DNA from 4 places in the Comamonas sp. wu1-DMT genome. Region 4 is predicted to be linked to each of the others. Evidence: predicted binding sites of a transcription regulator. Region 4 holds the regulator's gene; each other region holds the start of a gene.
The links. The regulator FNR, encoded in region 4, switches genes on or off when oxygen is low (the NO sensors DNR and NnrR bind a similar motif). The targets are predictions, from matches to a motif close to TTGATNNNNATCAA.

Region 1 (7,611 bases), on a different contig from region 4:
CATTTCATGCAGCAGCGTCACCAGAATGCGGCAGCCCGATGCACCAATGGGGTGACCGATGGCAATGGCACCACCGTTGACGTTGACCTTGGCGGTGTCAATACCCAGATCCTGATTCACCGCGCAGGCCTGTGCGGCAAAGGCTTCGTTGAGTTCGAACAGATCCACATCGGCAGCCTTCCAGCCGGCGCGATCCAGCGCCTTGCGCGTGGCATAGACAGGACCCAAACCCATGACCTCTGGGGCCAGGCCGCTGGTGGCGTAAGACACGATCTTGGCCAGAGGCTTGAGGCCCAGTGCCTTGGCCTTGGCCGCCGTCATCACTACCACGGCGGCGGCGCCGTCGTTCAGACCCGAGGCATTGCCGGCCGTCACAGAACCGGCCTTGTCGAAAGCGGGCTTGAGGGTGGCCAGCACATCGGCATTGGTCTTGCGGTTGACGTATTCGTCACTGTCGAACACGATGGGGTCACCCTTGCGCTGGGGAATGCTCACGGGAACGATTTCGTCCTTGAACTTGCCAGCATCCTGCGCGGCCGCAGCCTTTTGCTGGCTGGCCAGCGCCAGCGCATCCTGCTGCGCGCGGCTGACGTTCTTTTCCTTGGCCACGTTCTCGGCAGTGATGCCCATGTGGTATTGGTTGTAGACATCCCACAGACCGTCCACGATCATGGTGTCCACCATCTTCCAGTCACCCATGCGCTGGCCGTCACGCGAATTGGGCACGGCATGGGGCGACAGGCTCATGTTTTCCTGGCCTCCGGCAACCACGATTTCGCTGTCTCCGGTTGCCACGGCCTGAGCTGCCAGCATAACGGCCTTAAGGCCGGAGCCGCAGACGGCATTGATCGTCAGCGCAGGGGTCTCCTTGGCAATGCCGGCCGCCATCATGGCCTGACGCGCAGGATTCTGCCCGGCCGCCGCCGTCAACACCTGACCCATGATGACTTCACCGACCTGGTCCTTGCCCACCTTGGCACGAGCCAGAGCCTCGGAAATCACGGTCGCCCCCAGCTGGGTTGCAGGAATCTTGGCCAGAGAGCCGCCGAACTTGCCGACCGCCGTACGCACGGCGGAAACGATAACGATGTCTTCCATTGCTGACGAACCTTTCTAGGTTTCTTACAAGTGATGCATGCGTGCGGGTTGCATCCTGTTCATCGTGCCACCCGCCGCTTCCTATCACGGTGCGAGCCTTGTTTGCTGCACCGCAATATGGAACTGATTGTGCCTCAGGCCTCGCTCAGGCTTTTGACAGAACGTAGCGACCCGGAGCATCTTCGATGGCTTCATAGGCACGTGCACGGCCATAGCTCTTGGGAGCCGCGAACTGCTTGCCTGCATGGCTGCCCAGCCAGGCACTCCAGTCCGTCCACCAACTGCCCGGATACTCCGTGGCCTCGGCCAGCCAATCGTTGAACGCCTCGGGAAACTCGCCATCCTCACGCAGCCAGTGGCTGCGCTTGTTCTTGGCCGGCGGGTTGATGACGCCGGCGATATGGCCGGAGGCACCCATCACGAAACGACGCTCGCCGCCCAGTACCTGCGACGAGGCATAGGCCGCAGCGACAGGAACGATGTGGTCCTCGCGCGAGCCGTAGATATAGACCGGCATCTTGAGCTGGCTCATGTCGATCTTCTCGCCGCACACGGTCAGCACGCCGGGCTTGATCAGATTGTTCTCGAGGTAGAGATTGCGCAGATACCAGGCGTAGAACGGGCCGGGCAGATTGGTGGAGTCGCTGTTCCAGTAAAGCAGATCGAACGGCGGCGGCGTCTCGCCCTTGAGGTAGTTGCCCACCACATAGTTCCAGACCAGATCGTTCGGGCGCAGAAAGCTGAAGGTGGATGCCATGTCCTGGCCCTTCATCAGCCCGCCCTTGCCCATTTGCATCTCGCGCAGGCGCACCATGTTTTCATCGATGAAGATGTCCAGAATGCCTGTGTCGCGAAAGTCGATCAATGTAGTCAGCAGCGTCATGCTGGCGACGGGAAAAACTTGGGCCTCCACCTTGGCCGCAGCAGTTTTGCTGCTTGTCTTTGCAGCCGCAGCGCGGCTGCGGGGCTTGGCCCCTTGCGGCTGTCCATGCTCGCGGGCATGGCGTGCTGCCAGCACTGCCATGGCGGTAGAGAGCATGGTGCCGCCCACACAGAAACCGAGCACATTGATCTGTGGCGCCTCGCAGATATCCTGAACCGTGCTCACTGCCTTGAGTACGCCATCTTCGATGTAGTCATCCCAGCTCTTGTGAGCCTGGCTTTCGTCGGGATTGCGCCAGCTGACCACAAAGGTTCGATGGCCCTGGCTGACGGCATAGCGAATGACGGAGTTGTCCGGCTGCAAGTCCAGAATGTAGAACTTGTTGATGCAGGGCGGCACCATCAGAAAAGGCTTTTCGAATACCTTGGCAGTCAGCGGCTTGTATTCGATGAGCTGGAACAGTTCGTTCTCGAAAACCACAGCGCCTTCGGTGGTCGCCACGTTCTTGCCCACGGTGAACAGGCTTTCGTCGGTCATGGAGACATGACCCTGGCGCATGTCGGCCAGCAGATTGGCAATGCCCTGAGCCAGGCTCTCGCCCTTGGTTTCAACAACCTTGTTGAGCGCATCGGCGTTCAGTGCCAGAAAATTGCTGGGCGCCATGGCTGCCACCCATTGCTCGACCGCAAAACGCACCCGGTTGCGTGTTTTCTCATCGCCCTGAACCGCTTCGGCCATGCCGGTCAGCATGCGACTGCCCAGCAGGTAGTTGGCCGCGGCCATCGATGCAACGGGATTGGCGCTCCACTCGGGCTTGGCAAAGCGCTTGTCCCTGGACAGCAGGGCCTGAATCTGCTTGCCATCCGCGAGCGATTGCACTGACTGCAGGTATTCCTGCTGCAACCCCTGCAGTTTGGCCGCATCGAACTGAACCGCTTGAGCCGGACCCGTTGCCATCTGGGGCATGGCCGATTGCATGGCATCCATGACTCCGGCCCAAGGGTTGGGTGCTGCACCCAGACCCGGCATGGCGCTGAGCCCCATGGGAGCACCGGACTGCATCTGCTGAAGCGTCTGGAGGCTCTTGCTCCACTGCTCCTGCCAGAATTGTTGAATGGATTGGCCAGCCTGGCCCCAGCTCGGGTCAAAATTCATGCTTACATCCTAGTCAAGGCAAGCGACCGGCGATCTCAGGGTCTGGGGACGCTTGCGGAATCTGCAATACGGCTCACACGGCGGCATTGTCACCTATGTGCCAGGCAGTTCCGACAAGAAGTAGCTTCATTTAGCCGTTATGAAGCTGTTTTGACACAAAACAACCCGGAGCCAGCATGCTTTCTGGCTCATTACAGAAGCACCATGTACCTCATTGCCATCGCCTGGATGTACGTTGTCGTGATGATGACGATCGCCGAGGCTGCCAGCCCCGGCGCACCCTGCTGGGTGCATTTTTCACCTTTGTGCTCTATGGTCTGCTGCCGCTTTCCATCGTGCTCTACATACTGGGCACGCCGGCCAGAAAGCGCCGCCTCAAAGCCCGGCAGGAACAGGAAGCACTAGCTGCAGGACACGCGCGCCCCAGTCCCGAATCAGGCGTCGCGCCAGATGCTGGCAGCCAGCCGCCCGCTGCCGCCCAGACGGACGGCGTCGCGCCGGTGCGAGAAGAATCGTGATGCATTGCTGACCGTGCACCAGGGCAGGCTGCCATCGTTGCCGAAGATTGCAGCAATGCCCAATGCAGCAAGCCTCTGGCGTGCCAGCTGCGCCAGATCGGCCAGATATTTGGTGCAACTGCCCTCCACAGGCACAAAGTGTCGTGCCGCCTCGGCGTCATGCGCCACGAAGATATCCCGCACCTCGGCCCCTACTTCGAAGGACTTGGAACCTATGCACGGGCCCAGCCAGGCCTGGGTGCGAGCGGCAATGCTGGACGGCTTCATGTCAGCCTCTGAAAGCGATTGCTGCGCCTGCACTTTCCGTGAAAAGGACTCGAAAAGCATCTCCAGCACACCGCCGGGCAACGGTCCCTCGGACTGCTGTCTGCCGGGCGGCATGCCGGCCAGACCGCGCCAGCCCGCATGGGCCGCGCCCACGACCAGCCCCGAATCATGGGCCAGCAACACGGGCAGACAGTCTGCCACCATGACGGTACAGACCACGCCTGCATCGTCGGTCACGCAGGCATCGAAGGCTGCACCATTGGACTCGGCCACATTGCCTGCGTCCAGCGTCAGCACCTCCACACCATGTACCTGCTGCAAGAACGCCGTGCAGGCACCAGGGGTGCGGGCCTGCAGCGCCGCATTGAACAGTTCACGGTTTTGGCGCACGTGAGCGGGGTTGTCACTCACGTGGTCGCCCAGGTTCATGCTGCCCCAGGGTGCCTGGCTGACGCCCCCCTCGCGCGAGGTGCAGATGGCATGCACCCCGGGCAGAGCCGGCCAGTCGGGGACCAGCCAGGAGTCAGGCCAGAGGTCCGGTGGACCCGGCCTATAGGTCTCGCTCATGACGCCCTCTTCACTCAGCATCCGGACAGGCCGAAGGATGGGCCTGCTGGAAAGCCGGCAAGGCGTTGCATCGCTCGACCACGCCCATCAGGCGCGGTAGAGCCTCGAGATTCACATTGAAGCGCTGGGCGTTGTAGATCTGCGGGACCAGGCAGCATTCGGCCAGCGTGGGCGCGTCACCCCAGCAAAACGCCGACGGCGCCAGGCCCATGGCCTTGCGTTCGGCATCCAGCAGCGCCAGCTGACGCTCGAAGGCTTCCAGGCCGGAGCGCACCCAGTGCGCATACCAGCCATTCTTGGCCTCGTCGCTGGCCCCCATTTGGTGCACCAGGTACTTGAGCACGCGCAGGTTGTTGAGCGGATGGATCTCGCAAGCCACCATCTGCGCCAATGCGCGCACATGGGCACGGCCCAGTGCATCCCTGGGCAGCAATGGTGTTTCAGCATGGGTCTCATCGAGATATTCGATGATGGCCATGGACTGCGTGAGCCAGTGCCCCTCGTCCGTCACCAGTGCGGGCACCAGCGCGTCACCCACATGGGAGGCATAGGCCACAGCCTTTTGTTCGCCGCGCACCAGATGCACGGGCACGGAGTCATAGGACAGCCCCTTGAGTTGCAGCGCAATGCGCACACGATAAGAGGCGGAAGAACGGAAATAGGTATGCAGCTTCATGATGTGAGCAGCATAGCGCGAGCCGCGCGGACTGGCATTTTCCCTAGGGCCGGAATACGTAAAAGCCGTCATCAGCCACGCCGTCTCCGGGCCTGCATCGTGGCACACTGCTTGCCACATCAACCATTGCTGATTTCAGCGCGTGTTCCTGCCGAGGACTTCATGAGTTACGTGTTCAATCCCCCTGCCGTTGCCAGCCTGCCTGTTGTGGGCCGCGGCGAGCGCTTTCCCATTCACCGCATCTACTGCGTGGGCCGCAACTATGAGGATCACGCCAAGGAAATGGGCTTTACCGGCCGCGAGCCGCCGTTCTTCTTCATGAAGCCTGCGGACGCGACCGTGGCAGTGGAAGCCGGCAGCACCACCACCGTGGCCTATCCCACGCTGACCCAGAATCTGCACCATGAAATCGAGCTGGTCGTTGCCATCGGCAAGGCCGGCAAGAACATCAAGGCAGCCGATGCACTACAGTACATCTACGGCTATGCCGTGGGTCTGGACATGACACGTCGCGACCTGCAAAACGACATGAAGAAGCAAGGCCGCCCCTGGTGTATCGGCAAGGCTTTCGAGCAATCCGCCCCCATAGGCCCCATCACACCAGCCGATCAGGCGGGAGACATCGTCAACGCCGAGATTTCGCTGCAGGTCAATGGTGACTATCGCCAGCGCAGCCACATCCACAAGCTGATCTGGAATATCGCCGAAACCATTGAGCATCTCTCCAGCGCCTGGGAGCTGCAGCCCGGCGACCTGATCATGACCGGCACTCCCGAGGGCGTGGCCGCCGTGGTCAAGGGTGATGTGCTGGAAGGCGCAGTCACCGGACTTGAGTCCATCAAGATCCAGATCGCTTAAGAATCCCTGGCGCACAGGCAGTTTGCGCCGGCCAGGTACTCGGGGGAGTCGCACCGCAAGGTGTGACTCCCTTTTTCATAGCTGTTTGCGCATGTTGTACCTGCGCTAGCGGCCTGATTTGCTTATAGTTGCGGGATGATTTTTCGCAGCCCCATCAAGTTCTGCCGCAATTGCGGCACCGCAGTCACCTACCGCGTTCCTGACGATGGGGATACGCGCGAGCGTGCCGTTTGCCCGGCCTGCCACACCATTCACTATGAAAACCCGCTCAATGTGGTCGGCACCCTGCCCGTGATGGACGACGGGCGCGTGCTGCTGTGCAAGCGCAATATCGAGCCGCGCCGCGGCAAATGGACGCTGCCTGCAGGCTTCATGGAGCTGGCCGAAACCACCAGCCGCGGAGCCCAGCGCGAAACCGACGAGGAAGCCGGAGCCGACATCGAGCTGGGCAGGCTGTTCAGTCTCATCAACGTGCCCCAGGTAGGACAGGTCCATCTCTTCTATCTGGCCCGCCTCAGAAGTACGCAGTTCTACCCCGGGCCCGAGACCATGGAGGCCCAGTTGTTCGCCGAGGCAGACATCCCCTGGGAAGAAATCGCGTTTCGCACCGTCAAGCTCACCCTGGAACGCTTCTTTGCCGATCGCAGGGCCGGCGTGCTGGAGCAGCCGCAGGTGCACTGCATAGACCTGCCCTGAATCGGCCAGATTGGTTACCCACTTTCTCACAGAAAACACCGCTCTGTCTTGGGGGTACAGAGGAAGTTGTCCGACGCCAGGCTCACTTCTACAGGCCAAAAATTACCAATGAATACAAATTGCGTGTGATCTGACATACCTCCTACGCAATACCGTGAAAGGTCAAGCCATGAGAGCGGGCATCGTGACGGCGTTCTGATCGTCAGCAGGCACATTGCCTTCTGGCTGTTTCATACCAGTCTGCCTTGTCGATGCCCTGACTCATGCATTTACAGTCAATTTACTGGATGAGGCGTCATGAAGGCATCTTTGAGCCCCACACTGAAGTCTCAACAATTGCTGCAGCGCGTCTGGGCTTTTGCGCTCCTGGCACTGATCCTGATGCTCAGCGCCAGCTGCAGCCTCTATCTGCTCTCCGCCGTGCGAGCTTTTGTCAACGGAGAAAGTCTCTGGTCCAAGGCCCAGAAAGATGCGATCTACTCGCTTTCCCGCTACGCGGATGAAGGCAACCCGATCGACTTCGCCCATTATCAGCGGGCCTTGCAGGTGCCGCGTGGCGATGCCGAGGCACGTATTGCCCTCTACGACAAGCCCCTGCGCCTGGACCTGGCGCGCAAAGGCATAGAGCAAGGCCAGAACCACCCCGATGATGTCAGCTCCCTCATCTGGCTGCTGCGTACATTCCGCTATTTCAGCTGGGTGCAGGAACCCGTCGCGTACTGGAAGATGGGTGACGAATACCTGAATCAGCTCGACACACTGGCCCAGGAAATCCGGCAAGGATACGAGGTCGGCAACATCAGCCGCGAAAACATTGCCACCTGGAAGCGCGAGATCGACCTGATCAACCAGGGCGTGACGGCCCTGACCAGAGCCTTCAGCGACTCTCTGGG
Region 2 (7,611 bases), 460 kb from region 4:
CACTGACGAGGAGCTGGAGAGGCTTTGTGCACTGCTATCGGCATTCTGCGCAAAGCTGCACAAAGGGACACAAAGGCTTAGCAAGGCTATTGAGGCTTTCATGCTGTTTCTCCTTTGTCCCCGAGTCTTGACTTGGGACGCCTCAACTCGGGGGCAATACAACTGAGTTCACGGACTTTATCTAGTTGGCGGCCGAGTTCGCCCATCCATAAGCATTGCCCGAAGTTCCACCACCATTGGAGCCTCCGAAGGCTGTGCCCAGGCTGAAGCCGGTAGTTGTCGCGTTGCCGACAGAGGAGGCGCCGGAGTTATTGCTGGTCGAGGTTCCTCCCGGGCCCGAGATCGCCTGTGAGTTCCCGCCAAAGTTGGAGTTGGTATGGGCAGTGCTGTTCACCACCGCAATGCCGTTGCCGATGGATGCAGTTCCAGCCACATTGTTGGTGCTCGAGTTGGCGTAGCCTCCGGCGCCACCGCTGACCAACTTGCCGGGAGCGTGGCCGAGGTAATTGCTACCTACGTCCGAATGTGCGTTGGCGTTGGTGGTTCCGTAGCCGCCGGCAACGCCGCCTCCGCTGGTCGCAGCAAGACTGCTGACGGTTCCTGTGGTGGAGGCGCTTCCGCCGACACTCGATTGCCCCGAGGCCACAGGCCCCCAAGAGCCGGTGGTGCCGGTGCTGGTTCCAAAGCCGCTTGCTTGAGCGCTGGCCGTCGCACTATTGAAGCTCACAGCGCTGCCTGTGCCGGAGCTGGCAACCGAGGAATAAGTTCCTGAGGACGCATTGGTCCCCGTATTGGTCGCAGCAGATGCCACACCAGCCAAGGCAGCAACCGCCATGACAATCAAAGACTTTTTCATGATCATTCCTTTGAATAGCGAGTTCTCAGACCACGGGGATGAATTCAGGCGAAAGACCATTTGCCAGTGCACAATGATCAATGCCAACCGGAGTTGCGTTTTGGCGTCGCAGATGCCTGTTCCAAAACGTTCTTTCGGTTAATGGCAGTTTCAATAAGCCGGATGAAAACAGAAATACCTTGTTTGGGCACGAATTAGGATTCTGTTGATCTGCTATCGTTATTTGTGCAATTTATTGAAATATAGAACTACATTGCTATCAACAATGAAGCAAAATCAGATGATTCCATTATTGTTTATAAGTGTAAGTTTCAAAACAATATAATTGTCTATATTGAGATGGCTGTATACGAATATTTTCCGAGAAGAAAGCAATCTTGTTCTTCTCGATTTTTAATACCAATATCCAGTGGTTTTTAATTGTAAATAATGTACTGTCCCATTTGATTGAATAGTATTTCGTGGATTTATTACCTTTTTTGAGTTTTCGGAGAAGCTGAAAGACGATCACTCAGGAGTGGTGCTTGTGGTTTGTCATGTCCGATGTCGGGGCGAGCCTAATCCGGCCCAGATTCTTGTTGCAAGCCAATGGTCGGCAATACGGTTGCTCCTCGCCAGGTTCAAGATATCGCCGCAAGTTGTTGGCAGTCGTTTCAATGCCATCCCTCGTAGGCGCGAGCGACGGGACTTTCCATCCCGATCGCCCGCCAGAGCTTTAGGCCCTTATCAAGCCTTTCTCACTCTCACTGGCAGCCCTTGCCTGACCACTGCCCCCGATACCCAGTCGATCCAGACATTGTCCTTGGCAGGTCGGGTCGGATCGACAAAGCCCAGAGCATTGAGATTCACGCCATTGCCGTGCTGTGGGTTGGCATGGGTGGGCTGGCCGTCAACCTTGTGGGCCACGGCGCCCAGTTGCTTGTGACCGTAGCCGTGCTCAATGGCGATCGCACCGGGCGCGATACCAGCGCGTACCAGGGCCACGCCTTGGAGTTTGCCGCCGGGGGTGCTGAGTTCGATGTGGTCGCCATTGGCGATGCCCAGTTTTGCCGCGTCGGCCTTGTTGATGCCCACAGGATTGTGCGGGTGCACCTGGCGCAGGCGTGAGGCGGCGATGGACATGCTGCTCATCAAGTTGGACTTGTAGCTGGTCATGGTCAGCGGCCAGTCTTGTTCGGAAAACACTTGGCGCATGTCCGAGCCGTCGGCCAGGCGCGTGGGGTACCAGGTGGGGCAGCCGCTGTAGCGTTCGCCGGTCATGGAGTGGCGCATCCTGGACAGACCTTCGTGCCAGAAAGTGGCCGGGAACTTGGCCTGCAGCTTGAGCTGGTCGTCCGTCCATGCGTCTTCAACCTTGTCGAAGCGGCCGCCACGGCTCATGACCATGGCGACGCGGCGCACTTCTTCGGGGGCGACACGCTGTTCCAGCGATGGCATCCATTTCTCGAGGCCGGTGATTTTTATGTCGTCATCGCTGGCTTCGGGTACAGGCTTGCCCGCCTGATAGGCGATATTGCACATGCCGCGCAGGTAGAAGTCTTCGGCGTTTTCCAGGTCCAGCAGCTCGCCTTGCTTGGTGCTCATCGCATTCTTGCCAAAACCTGGCAGACCCAATTGCTTGGCCACGGCAAAGATGAAGGTCTCGAAGCTGATGGCCTGGCCGTCTGCCGTTTTGGCCGTGGCGGCTTCTACCGTGGGCCAGCGCACTGTGCTGCTCTTGGCTACGACGTCGGCCCAGGGCGCGCCAATGCCCCAGCTCTCATAGGTGACGGTGTCTGGCACGATGTAGTCGGCCAGAGCAGAGGTCTCGTTGATGAAGGGGTCCACTGAGACAAACAGCGGTAGCTTTTTCACGTCCTTGACCGAGTCTGCCAGCGCATTCTCGAAGCCGCACATGGCGTAGATGGGGTTGCTGATGTGGTTGATCCAGGCCTTGACCGGGTAGGGGTAGCCCAGCATGCCGGCGGCCAGCATCTCGCTGGAAAGGCCGCCAGGCGCGGGATACCAGGGCGCCTTGGCGGGGTAGGGGTTCTGACCCGCTTCCTTTTTGCGCTTGAATTCGCTGGTCTTTTCGTAAGGGAAGCGGGTGCGCGACAGGGCCACGCCCCGGGGTTTGACTGCGCCTTCAAACTGTGCAAAGTTGTATCGCGGTCCCGGGCCAAAGGGGCCGAACGGGCCGGCATCCATGACCCAGCCGCCGCGCACATTGAGGTTGCCGATGAGGTTGTTGAGCATGGCAATGGCATAGGCGGTGTAAAAGCCCGAGCCATTCATGGTGCCGCCGTGCGAGTTGGCCACGGCCTGTTTGCCATGACTGGTGAATTCGCGCGCCAACTCCTCGATCTCCTTGACGGGCACGCCGCACAGGGTCGCGTATTCCTCCAGCGTCTTCCTGTGTGCTTCGGCGCGCAGTTTGACAAAGGCGGTGCAGACGGCGATAGGCGCAGGCTCTTCGGTGGCGTCGGCAGCCTTGATGGGTGTGAATTTGCGCTCGGCAACCAGTTCGGCGGGTTGGGCCACGGTATGAGCGGCCAGGCTGCCATCGTTCAGCTGCACCACATACACATCTTCGGTGGGTGTTTTTTCGTCGATAGGATCTGGCATGGGCAGACCAATATCTGCGCCGCGCAGGAACTGGCCGTAGCGCGGATGCTTGGGCTCGTTGACCAGCAAGTGGGTGGCGTTGCTCCAGCTGGCTTCGCCAACGCTAGCCATGGCTGCGGGGCCGGGCTGGGTCAGAAACTGCTTGTCATAGCGCTCGTTGTCGATGATCCAGCGGATCAGGCCCATGGCCAGTGCCAGGTCGCTGCCGGGTTTGACGGGCAGCCAGCGGTTGTTGTCACCTGCCGCATGACTGGACGATGTGGGTAGCATGGGCGAGACCACCACGTATCGATAGGTGTTCTCGCCGCGCGAGCGGGCTTCGGCCAGCTCGCGGCCCACGCGCTGGAATGGGTTGCCAGACTGAGCCGGCGAGGTGCCTATGAACAGGCCAAATCGCGAGCTCTTCCAGTCCGGCTTGCCGTGGGGCATGCCGGCCATATCGCCCAGCGCCGCGCCCGTGCCCACCCGGTAGGTCTGGCCGCAGTAAGAGCCGTGGTTGGACACGTTGATGGTGCCGAACGATTGTTTGGCAAAGCGGTTGACCAGCGGAGTACGGCCTTCGTTGGCGGCCTCCGTCACCAGCAATTGGTTGGACTTTGGGCCGTATTCGGGATTGGCTTCATCGATCAACGTGTTGACGTCGCGGATGGCGCGCAGGCCATCCACATGGCCTTCGCCGAAGAGATCGCCGCCTTCGCAGATTTCCTGAACCAGCTCTTCGAGCGTGATGCTCTTCCACTGGCCGGAGCCGCGTGGACCAACGCGCTTGAGCGGCTTGAGAACGCGGTGCGGTGCTTTTTGGTGCTCGAGCATGGCCGATCCACGGGCGCAACTGGTGGCACGTCCTTCCAGTCCGTTGTCACCGCCCAGCATGGCGTAGACCTCGCGAACCGGTGTTTCCATGGGCGCGGGGTGGGTGGTGGCCAGCGGGTGATAAGGGTTGCCGGCGATACGGATGATCCGGTTGTCGGCAGTATCGACGCGCACACGCACGCCGCACTGCGTCCAGCAGCCCAGACACGAGGAGGGGCTGACCACCTGGCCGGGCTGGGTCGTCAGTTTGCCACTGACGGGGTCGATGCGGAATTCGGGCATCAGCGAGTTGCCGCGCGTGGCGCTCTGGGTGGCTTTGCCCGAGCTGCCGGTGATCAGCCCCTTGGCTCCCTTGGCCACGGTTTCGCCATAGCCTGCGGCAAAAGCTGCCAGACCGCCTGCGACGGCACCGCCGCGCAGCAGCATGCGGCGGCGGCTGGCATCGGTGCGATCGACCTCGATGTCTTGTGATTGTTCAGGGGAGAGTTTCTTGTCATTCATGGTCTTGCCCTTGGTATGGGGAAGGGCAGGCGCAGCAGTGGTTCTATGATATTGATAGCTGCAAGCGCTTGCTGATATTGCGTTTTAGGCGTATTTGGCTTGATTCTTAAACAGTGCCCGCTCGTTTGCGTACCGGAAACAGCTCCAGCGCCCAGGTGGTCAGCGCAACCAGTGCCACGCACAGGCCTGCCATGCCCAGCATGCCCATCAGGCCGTCACCGCCCAGTGGCATGCTGTAGAGATAGAGGCCGGCGCCGAATTTGGGCACGCCCTGCACGCCCATGAATAGTGCCCAGCGGAAGGCCCAGGCAGATGCCGCCAGGCCGGTGCCCAGCACCAGGGTGTAGCCCTTGGCTGCCAGACGATGCTCGCCGCGCAGCAGGGCCATCACCACGGCTGCTCCAAACACGGCCGAACCAAGCATGGAGATGCGCCAGACGGGGAACTCATTGAACAGGCGCACAGCCATGTCAAATGAAGGGCTCTGGCCCGCGATGCCGGCAATTCCCCAGGTCAGGGCGCTGGCGATCAGGCCGGTGGCCAGCCACAGGCCCAGATTGCGCAGCCCTTGCAGGGCTGCAGCATCGGGCTGCAAGGATCGGGGCAGAAAGCGGTAGAGCACAAAGCCCATGCCCACGGTGGCCAGCCAGCCGCTGAGTGCCAGATTGATCGGTACCCACAGCGTGTTCCACAGCGGGCGCGATCGGATGACCATGATTTCGGCGCCCGTGTAGACCACGATGCTGAGCGTGGACAGCACCAGTACAGGCACCAGCAGGCGCATCAACCGCTGCTTGCCCAGCCACCACAGCGCGCACATCAACACGCACAGCCCGACAAACGTGGGCATGAGCACGGCACCCAGGCTCATCCACGACCAGGGCGTGAGGTGGGCATAGAAATGCCAGAAGCGCGCAGGCTGGTGCAGGTCGGCCAGCAGGGCCACCGGTGCGGCAATCGCACTCATGGCCAGCACCAGCACCGCTGTGGGCAGCAGGCGCTGGAGCAAGCCTTGGGCCGGCCCGAACGCACAGGCTGAAGTCAGCAGTGCGGCCCCCGTGGCCATGCCGACCAGAAAGAAATACTGCACGGCCCATGGCAACCATGCCGCTTCGTAGGCTGGGGTCAGGAGTTCAATGATTTGCATGAGGGCACTCCTTTCACAGATGTTCGGCAACAAGGCGAACCGTGGCCTGACCATCGACACCGTTCACAAACTCATCGGGCAGACCGATGTAGAAGACGTGCGGCTTGGTCTTCATGCCGGGCTTGAGGACCTTGATATCGTCCTTGTGAGCATTGATGCGCTGGTTGATTTCGCTGTGCGCGTCGTTCAGATCGCCAATCACGCGCGCGCCACCCACGCAGCTTTCCACGCAGGCGGGCAGCAGACCGGCTTCCAGGCGGTGTTCGCAGAAGGTGCATTTGTCGGCAGTCTGCGTTTCGTGATTGATGAAGCGCGCGTCGTAGGGGCAGGCCTGCACGCAATAGCCGCAGCCCACGCAGCGCTCGTTATCGACAAGAACAATCCCGTCGGTGCGCTGAAATGTGGCTTGCACCGGGCAGACGGGCACGCAAGGCGGTTCGTCGCAGTGGTTGCATAGCCGCGGCAGACTGACCATGGCGGCAGCCGTGTCGCCGGCTTGGTCGATTTCGTATTGCAGCACCGTGGTGCGGAACTGGCCGATGGGGGGCTGGTTTTCGACCGAGCAGCTCACTGTGCAGGCCTGGCAGCCAATGCATTTGCGCATATCGACCAGCATGCCGAAGCGCTTGCCTTGCATGCCGGGTCGGCGCAGGGGCTGGAAGCTGGGGTCGCCGGGCAGCGCTGCGCGGGCGCTGCCCACAACACCGAGGCTGGCGGCCATGGCAATCAAATCCTGCAAAAAACCGCGCTTGGTGGGCGCAGTCACTGCCTGCTGAGGTGCCTGGGTAATGGATGGAGTGCTGCAGGTGCAGGCCGAACTGCTGGTTGCGCAGTCGGAGAGTTCTCGTTTCTGAAGTGGCATGGCCCTTCCTTTCATCGTCGCACTGGCACCAGAAAACCCTGATGCTTTAAACATAAAAGAGTATTAAATTAATATCTTTTATGTCTAATTGACTATATAAAAGTTGCCGTTTGCGCCACTTGATTTGAGTCAAGTCTTCGCTTGCTTAAGCGTTTTTTGAATGGAACTCCCGCAAGCAGATGACTTGTTGCCGAGCATGCAGCCACTTTATTAATGAACTGTTAAGCAATCAGTGTGTTGCCGTATGTAATCCACTTTGCTTGGCGGCAGATGCTGGAGGTCAAGCTATGCATGCACGGCATGCCTGAGCTCAGGCTGAGGTCGCTCTGCTGCGCCAACGTAAAGGCTGCTGCAGCAAACAGATTGGTTTGGAGCCTTGAACGGCTTTATATTCCTTGACATGAGGCAGTTTCGCTGCTGTCCGACAGTGCCGCAGGCCCGTGAGTTTCTTGGAGGCGGTGCGTTTTCTGTAAGATGTTCACATGCTGCAGGTTTTATGAGCGGCCGGCCCTGATGCTTGCTGTCTCGCAGCTATCTTGGTGCACTGCCAAGTGCATGCGATATTCCAATTTCGTCACATTGAAAGGATCGATATGTCACGCTCTGTTTCCGACGCCGTTTCCACCGCCCAAGACGATCTGGAAAAACTGGTCAGCGATCTGCGCGGTCTGCTGTCTGCCCGTGAACTGGACAAGCTTCCTGAAATCAGCGTGCTTCGTCAGCGCATCGACGACGGCATGGCCAACGTGCGCGAGTCTGCCGTGCGTGCGGCTCAGGACGCCGCTCGTCAGGCGCGCGAAGCTGCCGATGTGGCGGATCGTTATGCCC
Region 3 (7,611 bases), on a different contig from region 4:
AGAACGCAATCCTGCCCTTATCCATGCCGCAAGGTCATCAAGAGGAGTTGCCAAATGGGATTCGCCACATCACTGCAGGCTTTGACACGCCTGACCCTTAAAGGGCAGCCTGCCACGCTGTCGCTCAACCCGAACTTCTGCTCTGATGATGCAAGCGAAGCCGCTGCAGAACCTGTATCCTTCACTACCAATCGCCCAAAGGCGAAGCAGATCAGCATTCCTGTCATACGCGCCAACCGCGGCCGCAGTCGTCTAGGCAGCAATACGCTTTGTCCTCAGACCTTTGCAGCGACACCAGAGCTGCAATCGCCAATAACCGACGAGTCTAGGCAAGCAGCTTCTCCACGACTTCTCAAGATCGTGCAGCGTGAGCCGCGCAGTCAGCCCGAATGCCTGCTGATCTGCGGACGCATGGCCGATGTCTGTGCCGCGCTGGAGCGTATGGCACTCCATGAGCAAGCAGCCCCGCAAGTCTGAAAGCTCAGTGAGGTTTGACTGCCTGCACTCGTGCAGCTCTGAGCCCGACCCGCGATAGGCCTGCAGGCGATGCAACAAAGCTTCCATTGCATCCAACAGGAAGCCACCTCAACGCTCTTGGCCCATCGGCCGGCAGATATGGCGCCAGACAACTCTGCCAGCAGTGCATAGGCAAAAACTCGATGTCGCCAGAGCAGGCCCTCTATATTGGCGCCGAACGATCTGGATCGCCATGTAAATTATTTGCTGATGTTCTGCCTGTGCCTGTCCGCCAGAACGCATTTCGCACAAGCCTCGCAGCCTTCTAAACTCCTTGTCAGGCGCGAATATGCGTCAGAACGGATACCCGGATCAGGGTATTGCAGCACCTCTTCGACAGTGGAAACATTCATATACACATGTCAATGAGGGCGTCTTATGAGTGCCTACCGCAAGCTCTTGCAGCACATACAGGCCAAAGACGCCAATGGAGACCTGCGCCTGATTCTGGTCTATCAGAGTTTTGATGAGGTCGACATGCCGCATGGCGTCTCCATACGACCGTCTGCCATTTACTTTGAAACTGCCGATCATCAGGAGGTCAACTGGCTCAATCCACAGCAGTTCGAGATAGAGGCCACTGGCGAAATCCTCAATCGCGTTCCTCCTTCGCCCGAGGAATGAGACAACTCGACGCGATCGACCCCGTTACAGAGTCTTACCTCCTGTCTACAACTCTGCTGCATTCAAGAACTAGGCATTGCGCAGCTCGAAATATTGGAATAAATTGATTCTCAGGCACATCTTCCGGCATCAGGAGGCTGAACATGTTCAAGCACCTGCTCATTCCCACCGATGGCACCAAACTGTCAGAGGCTGCCGTGCGTGCTGGCGTTCTGCTTGCGCGTGAACAAGGCGCCAAGGTGACCGGCCTTTATGTCATGCCCGATTACCGCGCCATCATCTACGGCGCAGACGCACTGCTGACTTACAACAGCACAGAGTTCGAGCGAAGTGCCAACAGCGATGCAGATGCGGCTTTGCAGTTCGTTGACCAGATTGCCAGACCTGAAGGCGTACCCTGCAACTTTGTGCGAGTCACCCACGCCTCTGTTTACCAAGCCATTGTTCACCAGGCGCAGGAATTGCAGTGCGATCTGATTTGCATGGCCTCACACGGTCGCAAAGGTATTGGCGGAATTTTGCTGGGCAGCGAAACCCAGCGCGTCCTGACGCACAGCCATGTCCCGGTGCTGGTACACCGGCCCGCCTCCACCGGCAAACATTAAGGAGCCAAAAATATCGAATAGCAGTCCTGCATCTTGCACGCTTGCCTCGGTACAAGATGGGCAAGCGACTTGCAAGTCATGGCTGCAAAATGCAGGCCAGCCAGTCAGGAGCTGCTGGCCGCACCCGATGGGGCAACCTGTCAACCGTTCAAACGCGTCAGCAACAGTGCAAGAGCGATAAACGGCGATTGAGGCCAAAGTAACGCCTCTGCCAACTATTCAAATGCATTGACTGTGTGAGCTGCAGAACCGGATCGAGAGGACCCCAAAACTTGCCCGCCTTGCGCGGGCATTTTTTTTGGCTGCTAGGCACATCGCTCCGATACTTCTCCCAATCGCTCACGATGCCCAGGCAAGGTGAACAGAATCTGGAGATTCTGCGAGTCCATTTGCTGCACCACGATGGAGCCGTCTTCGTGCAGATAGATCCGCACAGTGTGTGCATCATCCAGATCCCAGTGCGCAACGCTCGTATTCACCCCCCGCCAGCCATGCTCCTCGCACAGCCGACGCCGGCGCAAGGCCTTCAAAAATTCCTGCGAAGCACCAAGCTCTGCATTGGTTTGCACCCAGCTGTCGATCACCAACTCATAAGCCATCTGCTGCGTATGGCAAGGCTTGGCCAGCTTCATATGCCTGATCCAGGCATCTAGACGGGAGGCAAAAGTGTATTGCAGGTGGTGGGACATGGGCTTTTTTTGAATTCAGTAGGGCACAGGGCTAGATCGCCACTTGCGCATCAAAAATCAGAATTTTCCTACGCCCAATTTACCGAAAAGTGCAGCAGAAACAAAATCTACATCACCAATAGGTTCAGGGTTTAACACTGCTTGACGACCGGCCTGAGAGACAACTGGCAGAGCGAGACTTGCCAGAGCCACGGTGAACTCTGAGCCTGCACGGTGACATATCTCAAGGATTGGATAAGCTGGCTTTTGGACGCTTGCCAGCTGCTCAGCCACCGCATTGCCTAGTATTTCGGGAGCACCTACCGATGACTTGCCTGTTGGAATTCAGGCAAGGCGATTCAGCCCTGCTTTCGTTGACTCAGGCCAGAGCATCGTCATCCTGAAATTCAATGCGCCTCTCTCAAAATTGTCATCATCAGGCAATTTTTACGTTCAAACCCATGCCGGCTCAGAATAGATTTCATTAAAAAAATCTATCTTTTCACTCAGTTACTTAGCACGGCCACTTCATCAAGAAAAGATGACAGCGGCACCGGCAAAGCACCTCCCCAGCGCTTCAGAGAAGCTCACACAGCAGATCTGCTCTGTCCATTAGCGCGATCTGTAAGTGCCTACATACTTCCTTACATCCTCTTGATACAACATCAGTCAAATGCAATGAAATGTCAGCTCGCAGGTCCTGCGGCAAGTCGTTGAGCAACAGGGAGTGTCGTCATGAGAAAAGTTAATCCTGCCGCCAAGAACGCGAACCGCGCTTTTGTCCGTCTGCACACGTATGTGACCAAGCAATTCGACTGGGATCTCTTCACCAAGGACTACCGGGTAGTCCTGCACACTGACGAGGATGGAGGCGTCACGCTCTACATCGTCAAGGTCTTCGACAAGGATGGACAGCCTGCCGCACTAGGGCCAAAGATCCCTAACCAGATTACGTTCTCTTACCGTCAGGCTCCCATCATGTCGGTATGGACAGAGTTCTTTAACGACGGCAAATTCAGTTGGCGCAATGTCTCCTGCCGCTAGGGCGCAGCGGTGGAGGATGGTGAATTGGCTGTCGGCATAGACACCCGTCGCTGCGCCAGGAGCGCCATCCTGTCCAACACATTCAGGAGAGTTGCATGACCCGCTTCCAACCGATGCTTGCAACTGCTGCCCTGCTCAGTCTCATGACGCTACATCTCAGCAGCAGCTCCATGGCGCAGGCCGCCTTTACAACCCCGGGCGGCTACACCAACTCCTACAGCGGCCAGATCACGGGCAACGGCATCGTGCAATACGGGCTCGAAACGCGGCCCTTCCAGCGCATGACCGTCACGCTCAACACCAACAATCCGTCCAGTCAGATGAACGTCTTCAAGGACGGCTCTGCCCAGCCTCTATGCCAAGGCTCGGCCAACAACAACATCTGCACCTTTCGCATCGAACGTGGTGCCAGCTATCGCGTGCTGATCTTCCTCACGCGTGAAGCCGCCCAGCGCGGCGAAAGTGCACGCTTTACGCTCACCACCGAAGAAAGCACCTGACAGCTTGACTGCCGTCAAGAACCCCTCAGTCCATGGCTTGTAAACTGGCTTCAACAGATTCAAAGTGAAAGCCCGTTACACAATATGGAAAACTTTCCCAAAGACATCTACACCGAGCCCACGCCCGATGTGAATACCCTGGCCAACCTCGGCCCCCTCACCGGCATGGCCGGTATCTGGATCGGCAAGCGCGGCCTGGACATCAACCCAAAGGCTGACGGCCCCGAAAAGCAGGCCTTTATCGAGCACATGGAGTGCCAGCCCATCGATGCGCAAACCAACGGGCCACAGCTCTTCTATGGCCTGCGCTACCACACACGCATCGTCAAGCCCGACGATGTGGAAACCTTTCACGACCAGGTCGGTTACTGGCTGTGGGAGCCTGCCACCGGCAACATCATCCAGACTCTGACCATCCCGCGCGGACAGACCGCCATGGCCACGGGCAAGACCACGGCTGACGCCACCAGCTTCACCCTCAGGGCCGAGCGCGGCTCCACCGTCAACGGCATCTCCAGCAACCCGTTTCTGGAGCACGCCTTCAGAACCGACGCCTATACCATCACCATCACCAAGCACTCGGACGGCACCTGGTCGTACGAGCAGGAAACCACGCTGACCATCCCCGGCCAGAGCGAGCCTTTTGCCCATACCGACCGCAACACCTTGCACAAGATTGGCGAGCCCACGCCCAACCCAACGGCAAGGGCCGCAGTTGAAATCTGATTAGCACTCTCAAAGGACTCCACGCCCCGGCCGAATTCACTGGATCCGCAGGGCGCACACTCCCCCGATTACCGCATCGTCCGTGATGACCTTACGCTGCTGGCCATGGCCCTTACAGGCAAGAAGGCGCTTGCCTTCAAACCGGCTTATATAGATGCCTTTCAGCGCATGGAGGCCGTTCGCAACAGGCTGCCGGCATTCGGCGCATGGAGCTGACCTTCAATCTGGTCGCGAAGACTGAGGCGCAAGTGCACCGCACTGCGTTCAAGACCTTGATACGGGGCGATGCCGATAGATGAGCGCACAGCAGCCACCTGCCGAACCTGAATTACGGTCGCCCACCCTGCGCCATATACAGCCGATTGTGATCGAGCTGAGGCAGGCCTCCTTCGACAGCCTGCCATGGCGCATTGCCGACGGCGAGATCATCGGCTCGACCGACGCCCAACTGGCCAAACTTGCCAAACTGGCCAAACTGGCCAAACTGGCCAAACTGGCCAAACTGGCCAAACTGGCAACAGCCTACTCCCAGCACCGCGAGAGGCAGTCCAGCCTGCCGACCGGCAACAGCCGCAGAGCAGGCTGCGCAAGACCTTCGGAAAATCTACTTTTGATAGCTTTCAACGCTTTATGGATAAGGGCTTGAGGCGGTTTTTACTTGCAACCTCATGAATTTGATTTCCATCAAGAAACCGTCTGAATACTCATTTCAAGGTGTTGCATTAGCAGCCCTGGAGTGTGAGTATGAGTTCGGTGATCGATCGAATTGATTTGGCAACAAGACGCGCACCTATGCGCAAGGAGGCTGGATATGTTCAAGCACATTTTGATTCCTACGGACGGCTCTAAGCTCTCTGAGGCCGCGCTGCGCGCGGGCATACAACTGGCTAAGGAACAAGGCGCACAGGTGACGGCGCTTTATGTGATGCCGGATTACGCAGCCATGATTTACGGAGCCGAGGCGCTGATCGCCTACAACTCTGCAGAGTTCGACAAGAGCGCCCAGAAGGAAGCAGATCAGGTGTTGCAAGCTGCCCTGGACATTGCCAAGACCGAGGGCGTGGCCTGCCAGACGGTGCGGGTCACGAATATCTCCATCAATCAGGCCATCATCAAGCAGGCGCAGGAGGGTAACTGCGATCTGATCTGCATGGCATCACACGGCCGCAAGGGCATTGCCGGCATTTTGCTGGGCAGCGAGACCCAGCGCGTACTGGTCAACAGCAGCATTCCGGTTCTGGTGCACCGCCCGGTTTAAGCATGCTCGACTGCAGCGCAGCCACTTCCCGGCCGCTCTCATAATGCAAGCAACGCCCCATCGCCCTCGTGCGGTGGGGCGCTTTTTCATGGCCGATCGTCGTGTAGCATCGGTGCATCAAATTGTGAGCCTTTGGTTCCATTTGTCACGCCGGCAGCGGCGTCTCTTGTTCATTTTGAAAAAAGGGAAAAGCAGATGAGTCACGCAATCGCAACCGCTGCCGGCCTGGCGTGGCAGACCGGCCCGATTCGCCCGAGAGCCTGCACCTGCGGCAGCGTGGTGTGCCAGTTGCTGCATGAGCGGGTGATGAGCGATATGTCGCGCCGCATGTTTGTGGGCGGGGTGGCGGCCATGATGGCGCCATTTGTGACCCTGCATGCTGCCGAGACAGGCGAGGGCGGGGCGGCCAGGCCGGCCGACCGCCCCGTGTTGCTGACCAATCTGCGCCTGTTTGACGGCACGGGCAAGTCGGTGCGCCAAGGCGTCCAGGTGCTGATCCAGGGCAAGCTGATTGCCGCCCTGCCCTCTGCCGGCGAAAAGGTGGAAGGTGCGCAAGTGATCGACTGCCAGGGCAAGCTGGTGATGCCGGGCATGATCGATACGCACTGGCACACCATGCTGGCAGCCATTCCGCAGATGACGGCCATGACGGCAGATCTGGGCTATCTGTATATCTCCGCCGCGCAGGAGGCACAGCGCACGCTGATGCGCGGCTTTACCTCGGTGCGCGACGCGGGCGGCCCCGCCTTTGCGCTCAAGCGCGCGATCGACGAGGGCATGATCCCGGGCCCGCGCATCTATCCAAGCGGGGCGATGATTTCTCAGACCTCGGGCCATGGCGACTTCCGCCTTCGCAGTGATATTCCGCGTGCAGCGAACGAGCCGCTGAGCATGGTGGAGCAAACCGGCGTGGCCATGATTGCGGATGGCGAGACCGAGGTTCTGCGCCGCGTGCGCGAGCAGTTGATGCTGGGGGCATCGCAAATCAAGATGCTGGCAGGCGGCGGCGTGGCATCGCTGTACGACCCGCTGGACAGCACCCAGTTCACCGAGAAGGAGTTGCGTGCCGGCGTGGAGGCCGCCGCAGACTGGAACACCTATGTGATGTCGCATGTTTACACCCCCAAAGGCATCAAGCGGGCCATCAAGGCGGGCGTAAAAAGCATCGAACACGGCCAGTTGGCCGACGAGGAAAGCGCGCGCATGATGCGCGACGAGGGCGTGTGGTGGAGCCTGCAGCCGTTTCTGCAGGACGAGGACGCCAACCCCTACACCGATGCAGTGCGCCGCGAGAGCCAGTCGCGCGTGGCCCAGGGCACGGTGCGCGCCTATGAGATGGCGCAGAAGTACGGCATCAAGACGGGCTGGGGCACGGACATTCTGTTCAGTCCCAAGGGCACGGTCACACAGGGCAAGCAACTGGCCAAACTGACGCGCTTTTACGACCCCATGACGCTGCTGAAGCAGGCCACGGGCACCAACGGTGAACTGCTGGCCCTGTCGGGCGAGCGCAACCCCTATCCCCAGCCGCTGGGCCGCATAGCCCCTGGCGCATTTGCCGATCTTCTGGTGGCCGATGGCGACCCGACGGTGAATCTGGACTTCCTGAGTAACCCGGAACAGAACCTGCGCCTGATCATGAAGGATGGCAAGGTTTACAAGAACACGCT
Region 4 (7,611 bases):
AATGCCACGGCTCTGACGCTCGCGGCAGCAAGTCCTTCCCGAATCTGGCGGACGGCGACTGGTTGCATGGCGGATCTCCCGAGAAGATCAGGGAGACCATCACCAACGGCCGTATCGGCATGATGCCGCCCATGGCGGCAGCCGTGGGCTCGGCGGAGGATGTGCGCAATGTGGCGCACTATGTGCTGAGCCTGTCGGGCAGCCCTCACGATGCCGTCAAGGCTTCGCAGGGCAAGTCCAAATTCGTGGCCTGTGCGGCTTGTCACGGCATGGACGGCAAGGGCAACCCCGCGCTGGGAGCTCCTAACCTGACCGATGACATCTGGCTGCATGGCTGGGGTGAGGCGGCAATCGTCAACATCGTCAACAACGGCAAGCACAATGAGATGCCTGCCCAGAAAGAGAAGTTGACGGAGGCGCAAATTGCCGTGCTGGCTTCCTATGTCTGGAGTCTTTCGAATACGCAAAACCAGAAGTAATGCGTTTTTAAAAGGCGGTGCCCTGGCACCGCCTTTTTCGCGTTTCAATTTTCAGTAATTACAAAAATATTAAGGAACTGCGATGCCGTGCGATCAGGGGAAGCCCCGAAAAGTCATACCGATCACGCCTGAGCCTCATGAGGGCGGGCCTGAGTTGGTGCCTATGTTCGCTTCCGAGCAAAAAGTGTACTCACGCTCTATTAGCGGCGTGTTCTCACGGTGGCGCTGGGCCATGGTGTTTCTGACCCAGATCGTCTTCTACGGCCTGCCCTGGCTGCAGTGGGGCGAGCGCCAGATGGTGCTGTTCGATCTGGGGGCTCGGCGCTTCTATCTGTTCGGACTGGTGCTGTACCCGCAGGACTTCATCTATCTGACGGGGCTGCTGATCATCAGCGCACTGGGGCTGTTCCTGTTTACCGCCGTAGCCGGGCGTCTGTGGTGTGGCTTCTCCTGTCCGCAGACGGTCTACACCGAGATCTTCATGTGGATCGAAAGCAAGGTCGAAGGCGATCGCAGTGCCCGCATGCGTATCGACAAGAGCGGCTGGACTTTGGAGAAGATCTGGAAAAAGTCGCTCAAGCAGTTTCTCTGGATCGCTCTGTCTCTTTGGACAGGTTTCACCTTTGTCGGCTACTTCGTGCCCATCCGTGAGTTGGGTGTGGAGTTGATGGCCTTCCAGGGCAGCTGGCAGATTTTCTGGGTGGCGTTCTACGGCTTCGCCACCTACGGCAACGCCGGCTATATGCGCGAGCAGGTCTGCAAGTACATGTGTCCCTATGCACGCTTTCAGAGTGCCATGTTCGACAAGGACACCATGATCGTCAGCTACGACGCCGAACGTGGTGAAGCTCGCGGCCCGCGCAAGAAAGACGTCGACTACAAGGCACAGGGCCTGGGGGACTGCATAGATTGCAAGCTTTGCGTTCAGGTCTGCCCCGTGGGCATCGATATCCGCAAAGGGTTGCAGTACGAATGCATCGGCTGCGGTCTGTGCATCGATGCCTGCAACTCCGTGATGGACAAGATGGAGTATCCGCGTGGCCTGATCCGATTGACCACTCAGAATGCCGTCGCCAAGGCCTGGAAGCAGGTGCAGGTGATTCGCCGCATTTTCCGCCCGCGTGTGCTGATTTACTCGGCCGTGCTGGTGGCCCTCAGCGCCGCCATGATCGCCAGTCTGGTGCTGCGCGAGCCGCTCAAGGTCGATGTGATTCGCGACCGTGCTGCGCTTTCGCGCATCGTGGCGGGCGGCAAGCTGGAGAACGTCTACCGTCTGCAGATCATGAACGCCACCGAGTCCGAGCAGCGCTACCGTATCAGCGCCGTGGGCCTGGAGAATCTGGAAGTCGCATCCGAGCAGGAAGTGAGCGTTGGCCCTGCAGAGACGCGCGGCATTGCGGTGCGGCTGCAGATTCCGTACGGCTCAGCAACTCCCGGCTCGCACCCCGTACACTTCAATGTGGATGCAGTGACTGCCGGAGCAGGGCGTATTTCCGAGAAGACGGTGTTCCTGGTGCCGCGTTAATGCCAGGTCTTGACGGTCTTCGTGAGCCATCACGGAGGCCGGACAAGGGCACCGCCAATCGGCAACAATTTATGCCACCCTGCCGTGTGTGTCTGGGTGGTCAGAATTTGGAAAGAGGTTTCATCATGTCGGCAGCACAAGCCAAGGTCTCGCAAACGGCCAAGATCATCCACCCCGAGGACGGCAAGCCCTGGTGGAAGTTTGCCCATGTCTGGCTCATCATCGCCGGCCCGGTGATCGTGGTGATTGCCGGCTTTGTCACCGCATACATCGCACTGAGCAGGCCTGATCCCGTGATTGACCCTGACTACTACCGCCATGGCATGGAAATCAACCAGCGCCTGAGCGAAAGTGAAAAAAGCCTGGCCCCAGCAGTCACCGGCCGCAATCATGCGGCCACGCCAGCCAAGGACCATCCGCTGGATCGCTGAGCGCTCCGGCGCTTGCTCCGCCAAGGTCGCTTTTGCGGCCTTTTTTGTTGCCGATATCAAAATCAGAGCGTGTTGCGCATGTTCTGTCTAACGTTGATGTAGAAGCAAATAGTTTTTTGATATCCAGATGGCGCAGGATGCTACTGAAAAGAGAGTGGTTCAGGGTTTCCCGCCACGGTGCATGCCCGCAGTCCTGCATGAACGGTCACCACTGTTGTGCAAAATATGACCAAGCCCACAGCCCAAGGAGAATCAGGATGGATGCTCGACGCTGGATGTGGATTGTCTGGCCGGCCTTTCTGGCGGCGGCAATCATGGAGATGGTGGTTTTCGCCTTTGTGGACCCGCTGGATGTGCACTGGCTGGGCTCCCCCCTGGACTGGTCGCGCCAAGCCATCTATACGGTCGCTTTTTTTGCCTTCTGGGTCGTGACCCTGATCGGAGGTGCGATGACGGTGATGCTGGGTCGCTCCGTCAGCGATCTCAATGGCGGCATCGTTTCCGAGCCTCTGCCCGATTAATTCGCACAGACAAAAAAGCCCGCTGTCCGCGGGCTTTGTCTTGAGAGTGTCTGTCGACTCGGTTCAGTTCTGGCATTGCTGGCTGTTGACGATGCGTTTGAGCGCCTCGGTATCCAGGATGCGCAGGTGGCGCTGCTTGACTTCCACAATGCCTTCCTCTGCAAATTTGGAGAAAGTGCGGCTCACGGTCTCGAGCTTGAGGCCCAGGTAACTGCCGATTTCTTCGCGCGTCATGCGCAGCACCAGTTCCGACTTGGAAAAGCCGCGTGCCGACAGGCGCTGAACCAGGTTCAACACAAAGGCCGCCAGGCGCTCTTCGGCACGCATGCTGCCCAGCAGCAGCATCACGCCATGCTCGCGCACGATTTCGCGGCTCATGACCTTGTGCACATGGTTCTGCAGGGCCGTGACCTCGCGCGAGAGCTGCTCCAGTTTGTCAAACGGCATGACGCAGACCTCGGCGTCTTCCAGGGCCACGGCATCACAAGTGTGGTGGTCGTTGACGATGCCGTCCAGACCAATGATTTCGCCAGCCATCTGAAAGCCTGTGACCTGGTCGCGTCCGTCTTCGGTGGCCACGCTGGTCTTGAAGAAGCCGGTTCGAATGGCATACAGCGAGGTGAACTCTTCGCCATTGCGAAACAGCAGACCGCCGCGCTTGACCTTGCGGCGCGTGGCCACAATCTCGTCAATGCGCTCCATTTGTTCATCGTCCAGGCCCATGGGCATGCACAGTTCACGCAGATTGCAGTTGGAGCAGGATGCTTTGATGGTCTGAAGATTCATGGGCTTTTTGCAACGGCGCAGACAGACACGGAGTGGAGAGTCGCGCTGGTCATTGACCTCGTGGTTGAAGATGAGATGGATCAAATTGTCGCAGCACTTGCCTTGAGGTCTCTTGATTTTCATCAAGGACAGGGTGATTGCCTTGGGGCACATTGCCTGTATTCGTTCAAAAACATGCGCTTTTGCCTATTTTGGGCATGATTTTCAGGATCTGATTTCCATTGAAATCTGCTCTATACAGAGTGTGGGCGCACCCTAACTCCCAGTTATGACCGCAGTCACGCCTGAGTTGCTGAGCCGCTTTGATATCCCCGGCCCACGCTACACATCGTTCCCAACAGCCGACCGTTTTGTTGAGGCTTTTGGTGCAGACGACTACATACTGGCACTCAAGCAGCGCAAGACGCATTCTGGCTCGCGCGCTTTGCCCCTGTCCGTTTATGTGCATGTGCCGTTCTGTGAGTCGCTTTGCTATTACTGCGCCTGCAACAAGATCGTGACCAAGCATCATGAGAAGGCTGCCGAGTATCTGGACTACTTGAGCCGTGAGCTGGCCATGCATACCGAGCATTGCGGCAAAGGTCAGCTCGTAAGCCAGCTACATCTGGGCGGAGGCACACCGACCTTCTTCAGCGATGCCGAGTTGCAGCAGCTGATGGTCTTGATGCGTGAACATTTCAAGCTGGATCCCGCGGGCGAGTACTCCATCGAGGTCGATCCGCGCACCGTCAGCAACGAGCGGCTGAGAGCTCTCAAGAACATGGGGTTCAATCGCCTGAGCTTTGGCGTGCAGGACTTTGATCCCGCGGTGCAGAAAGCGGTGCACCGCGAGCAGCCCGCCGAGCAAGTATTTGCGCTGGTGGCCGAGGCGCGCCGCCTGGGCTTTGTCTCCATCAATGTGGACCTGATCTACGGGCTGCCCAGGCAGACGCCCGAGTCTTTTGCGCGCACGCTGGCACAGGTCAATGAGCTGCGCCCCGATCGCATTGCACTGTATGCCTATGCGCATCTGCCCGAGCGCTTCAAGCCGCAAAGGCGCATCGAATCGGCAGACCTGCCCATGGGACAGGACAAGCTGAACATGCTCTCCGGCGCAATTGATGCATTCATGGATGGCGGCTATGTCTATGTAGGCATGGACCACTTTGCGCTGCCTGACGACTCTTTGGCCATTGCCAAGCGCCAGGGGCGCCTGCATCGCAATTTTCAGGGCTACAGCACCCAGCCTGATTGCGATCTGATTGCACTGGGCGTATCGGCTATCGGCAAGGTGGGCGCGACCTACAGCCAGAACGTCAAGACTCTTGAAGAGTATTACGATGCCGTCGATGGCGGCATGTTGCCCGTGCAGCGCGGACTGGCACTTTCACGTGACGATCTGGTGCGCAGAGCGGTCATCATGTCCATCATGTGCCAGGGCTCCGTCCTGTATGAGCCCATGGAGCAGGCCTGGCTTATCAATTTCCGCGAATACTTCGCTGCGGAGCTGGATGCGCTGGCAGAGATGCAGCGCAACGGCTTGGTCGAGCTGTCCGCCGAGGGCTTCAAGGTCACTGGCCTGGGCTGGTTTTTTGTGCGCGGAGTAGCCATGCTGTTTGACCGATATTTGCAGGCCGACCGGAACCGCGCCCGCTTTTCGCGCATCATCTAGCGCATGTTGTTTTCGCTGGTCTGGACTGCTTTGATCATGGGGCTCGTGGGTGGGCCCCATTGTCTTGTGATGTGCGCTGCCCCCTGCAGTGTGGTCACAGCAGCGAAGCCTGTCAGCGGCGGGCAGCCAGTTGTCGTGCTCGGCCTGCAAAAACGCCAATGGCTGCGTACCAGCCTGTTTCATCTGGGGCGCATCGCTGCCTATGCCCTGCTGGGCGGGATCGCGGCCGTGGCCATGGAAAGTCTGGCCTGGCTGACCAGTCAGACAACGGCATTGCAGAGACTTTGGACGCTGATGCATGTGGCGGTCATGGCCTGGGGACTGGCCATGGTGGTGCAGGCGCGGCAGCCAGCCTGGCTGGAGCGGGCGGGGCGTTCCGTTTGGGCCAGGGTTCAGCCCTGGGTCACCGCGCCGGGCGGCAGTCTGGCAGCAGGCTTTGCCTGGGCACTGATGCCTTGTGGTTTGCTGTATTCGGCGGTGTTGGTGGCGGCCTTGAGTGGCGGCGCCTGGCAAGGGGCTTTGTCCATGGTAGCCTTTGCCGTTGGTGGTGCACTGTGGCTGCTGGCGGGTCCCTGGCTGTGGCAACTGGGACAGTCGCATGTCAATGCATTGCGGGCTAGGTGGGGCACCAGAGTTGCAGGTCTGATGCTGATTGGCGTTGCGAGTTGGGCTTTGTGGATGGACCTGGTCTACAAACCCAGCCTTTGGTGCCGATAAGTCACACAAGAGGGGATTGTTGATGCTGTTTGCATCCCAACAGACCCTAGTCATGCTTGAGCAGTCATGGAACTGCGGAATAATGTCTTATCTTGTGTGTAGCGCTCAAAGTGAATCGTTTCGTTGCTATTGATATCGGACAACTGCGTATTGGCATGTATGTCCATCTGGAGACCGGCTGGTTGCGCCATCCGTTTCCCGTCAGCAGCTTCAAGATTGTCAATGACGAGCAGTTGCAGACACTTAGGACCCTGAAGCTCAAGGCAGTTCAGGTCGATCTATCGAGAAGCGATCTGGAGGAAGCGGCAGCGCCTCCGGCCGCAGACCCTCAACCCGCTCCTATCCCCCCCGAGAACGATGCGCATGCATGGCGTAACAGTATTTTGGGCGTGCAGTCCAGGTTTCTGGGCGCGGTTTCCGTATTTGATGACGTGCAAGCCTTGTTGCCTGTCAACCCCGAGAAGGCGCGGACAACGACGGATATGCTGGTTGCACAGCAAGTCGTCAAACTGGCGCAGGCTCGTGATCTGAGTTTGCATCTGCTCGCGGATACGGGGGGCGCCACCTTTGGCGTACATGGTGTCAACGTCTCCGTGCTGAGCCTGTTGCTGGGTAAGACGCTGGGCCTGTGCGATGACGTATTGACGGATCTGGGCACGGCGGCCCTGTTGCATGACATCGGCAAGCCGGGGCTTGAGATTTCCGCATCGGCCAATGCACTGAATCAGGGCACGGGCCGCACGCCTCTGCGAGAGACCGTGTATGCGCGTCATGTCGGAGAGTCGGTGGCATTGGCTCTATCCATGGGCTATCCTCCTTCCGTCACGACGGCCATCGCCCAGCATCATGAATGGGCCGATGGGTCAGGCTTTCCACTTGGCTTGCTGGCCGAAGATATGGACATTGCCGGACAGATCCTGGCGCTGGTCAATAATTTTGAGCGCTTGTGCAATCTGCCATTGCAAGGCAACGAAATGACGCCTCATGAAGCCATGGCTGCACTGTATGGACAGTATCGCCAGCGATATGCGCCCGATGTGCTCAAGGCATTCGTGCAGACCTTGGGGGTCTATCCGCCGGGCTCTTTGGTGGAACTAAGCGATGGGCGGATGGGCGTGGTGGTGTCTGTCAACACCAGCCAGTCGCTCAAGCCGCAGGTGCTGACCTATGACATGCAGGCGCCGCAGAAGCTGCGGTTCGTAGATTTGCTTGAATATGTGGGTTTGGGTATTCGCCGGGGCTTGACGCGAAATCAGCTTTCTCGAAATGCGTTAGAAGCTTTACAGCCGCAAAGGCGTCTTTGCTACTTTTTTGACAGTTCTGCAGCACCTGCTGCCGAGAAAGACCTCGCGTGACTTTGCAGCAGAGTTTTCTGATTGACCCTCTGCTTGCCTCCATGCTCGATGGTTTGCAGGAGGCGGTCTGGCTGCTGGATGCGCAGACATTGCGTGTCGTGCATGCCAATGCAGCCAGTATGCAGCTCACAGGCTACACGCCCGAG

Region 1: a site for FNR is predicted at 3,287-3,300, ahead of V8Z78_RS20875 (PHA/PHB synthase family protein). Genes of this name have one in related genera too.
Region 2: a site for FNR is predicted at 6,903-6,916, ahead of dsrO (sulfate reduction electron transfer complex DsrMKJOP subunit DsrO). Genes of this name have one in related genera too.
Region 3: a site for FNR is predicted at 5,358-5,371, ahead of V8Z78_RS12370 (universal stress protein). Genes of this name have one in related genera too.

What each region holds. Positions count from the first base shown of each region.
Region 1 is NZ_JBANEM010000017.1:48,692-56,302, forward strand. Features, by position in the region: gene V8Z78_RS20870 (acetyl-CoA C-acetyltransferase) at 1-1,098, opposite strand, end outside; gene V8Z78_RS20875 (PHA/PHB synthase family protein) at 1,244-3,136, opposite strand; partial or broken gene V8Z78_RS20880 (hypothetical protein) at 3,341-3,654, shown strand; gene V8Z78_RS20885 (purine nucleoside phosphorylase YfiH/LACC1 family protein) at 3,571-4,488, opposite strand; gene maiA (maleylacetoacetate isomerase) at 4,499-5,164, opposite strand; gene V8Z78_RS20895 (fumarylacetoacetate hydrolase family protein) at 5,327-6,022, shown strand; gene V8Z78_RS20900 (NUDIX hydrolase) at 6,158-6,718, shown strand; partial or broken gene V8Z78_RS20905 (putative bifunctional diguanylate cyclase/phosphodiesterase) at 7,016-7,611, shown strand, end outside.
Region 2 is NZ_JBANEM010000001.1:77,112-84,722, reverse strand. Features, by position in the region: gene V8Z78_RS00375 (hypothetical protein) at 1-102, opposite strand, end outside; gene V8Z78_RS00370 (hypothetical protein) at 182-856, opposite strand; gene V8Z78_RS00365 (tetrathionate reductase subunit A) at 1,583-4,774, opposite strand; gene nrfD (NrfD/PsrC family molybdoenzyme membrane anchor subunit) at 4,881-5,921, opposite strand; gene dsrO (sulfate reduction electron transfer complex DsrMKJOP subunit DsrO) at 5,935-6,783, opposite strand; gene V8Z78_RS00350 (DUF883 domain-containing protein) at 7,377-7,611, shown strand, end outside.
Region 3 is NZ_JBANEM010000007.1:173,466-181,076, reverse strand. Features, by position in the region: gene V8Z78_RS12410 (hypothetical protein) at 55-477, shown strand; gene V8Z78_RS12405 (hypothetical protein) at 895-1,140, shown strand; gene V8Z78_RS12400 (universal stress protein) at 1,284-1,745, shown strand; gene V8Z78_RS12395 (hypothetical protein) at 2,051-2,377, opposite strand; gene V8Z78_RS12390 (hypothetical protein) at 3,149-3,457, shown strand; gene V8Z78_RS12385 (hypothetical protein) at 3,553-3,957, shown strand; gene V8Z78_RS12380 (FABP family protein) at 4,042-4,683, shown strand; gene V8Z78_RS27130 (Rha family transcriptional regulator) at 4,723-4,899, shown strand; gene V8Z78_RS12375 (hypothetical protein) at 4,979-5,329, shown strand; gene V8Z78_RS12370 (universal stress protein) at 5,495-5,941, shown strand; gene V8Z78_RS12365 (metal-dependent hydrolase family protein) at 6,137-7,611, shown strand, end outside.
Region 4 is NZ_JBANEM010000001.1:540,035-547,645, reverse strand. Features, by position in the region: gene ccoP (cytochrome-c oxidase, cbb3-type subunit III) at 1-479, shown strand, start outside; gene ccoG (cytochrome c oxidase accessory protein CcoG) at 562-2,004, shown strand; gene V8Z78_RS02525 (FixH family protein) at 2,130-2,435, shown strand; gene V8Z78_RS02520 (hypothetical protein) at 2,693-2,956, shown strand; gene fnr (fumarate/nitrate reduction transcriptional regulator Fnr) at 3,020-3,742, opposite strand; gene hemN (oxygen-independent coproporphyrinogen III oxidase) at 4,011-5,393, shown strand; gene V8Z78_RS02505 (sulfite exporter TauE/SafE family protein) at 5,397-6,110, shown strand; gene V8Z78_RS02500 (HD-GYP domain-containing protein) at 6,221-7,465, shown strand; gene V8Z78_RS02495 (sensor domain-containing protein) at 7,462-7,611, shown strand, end outside.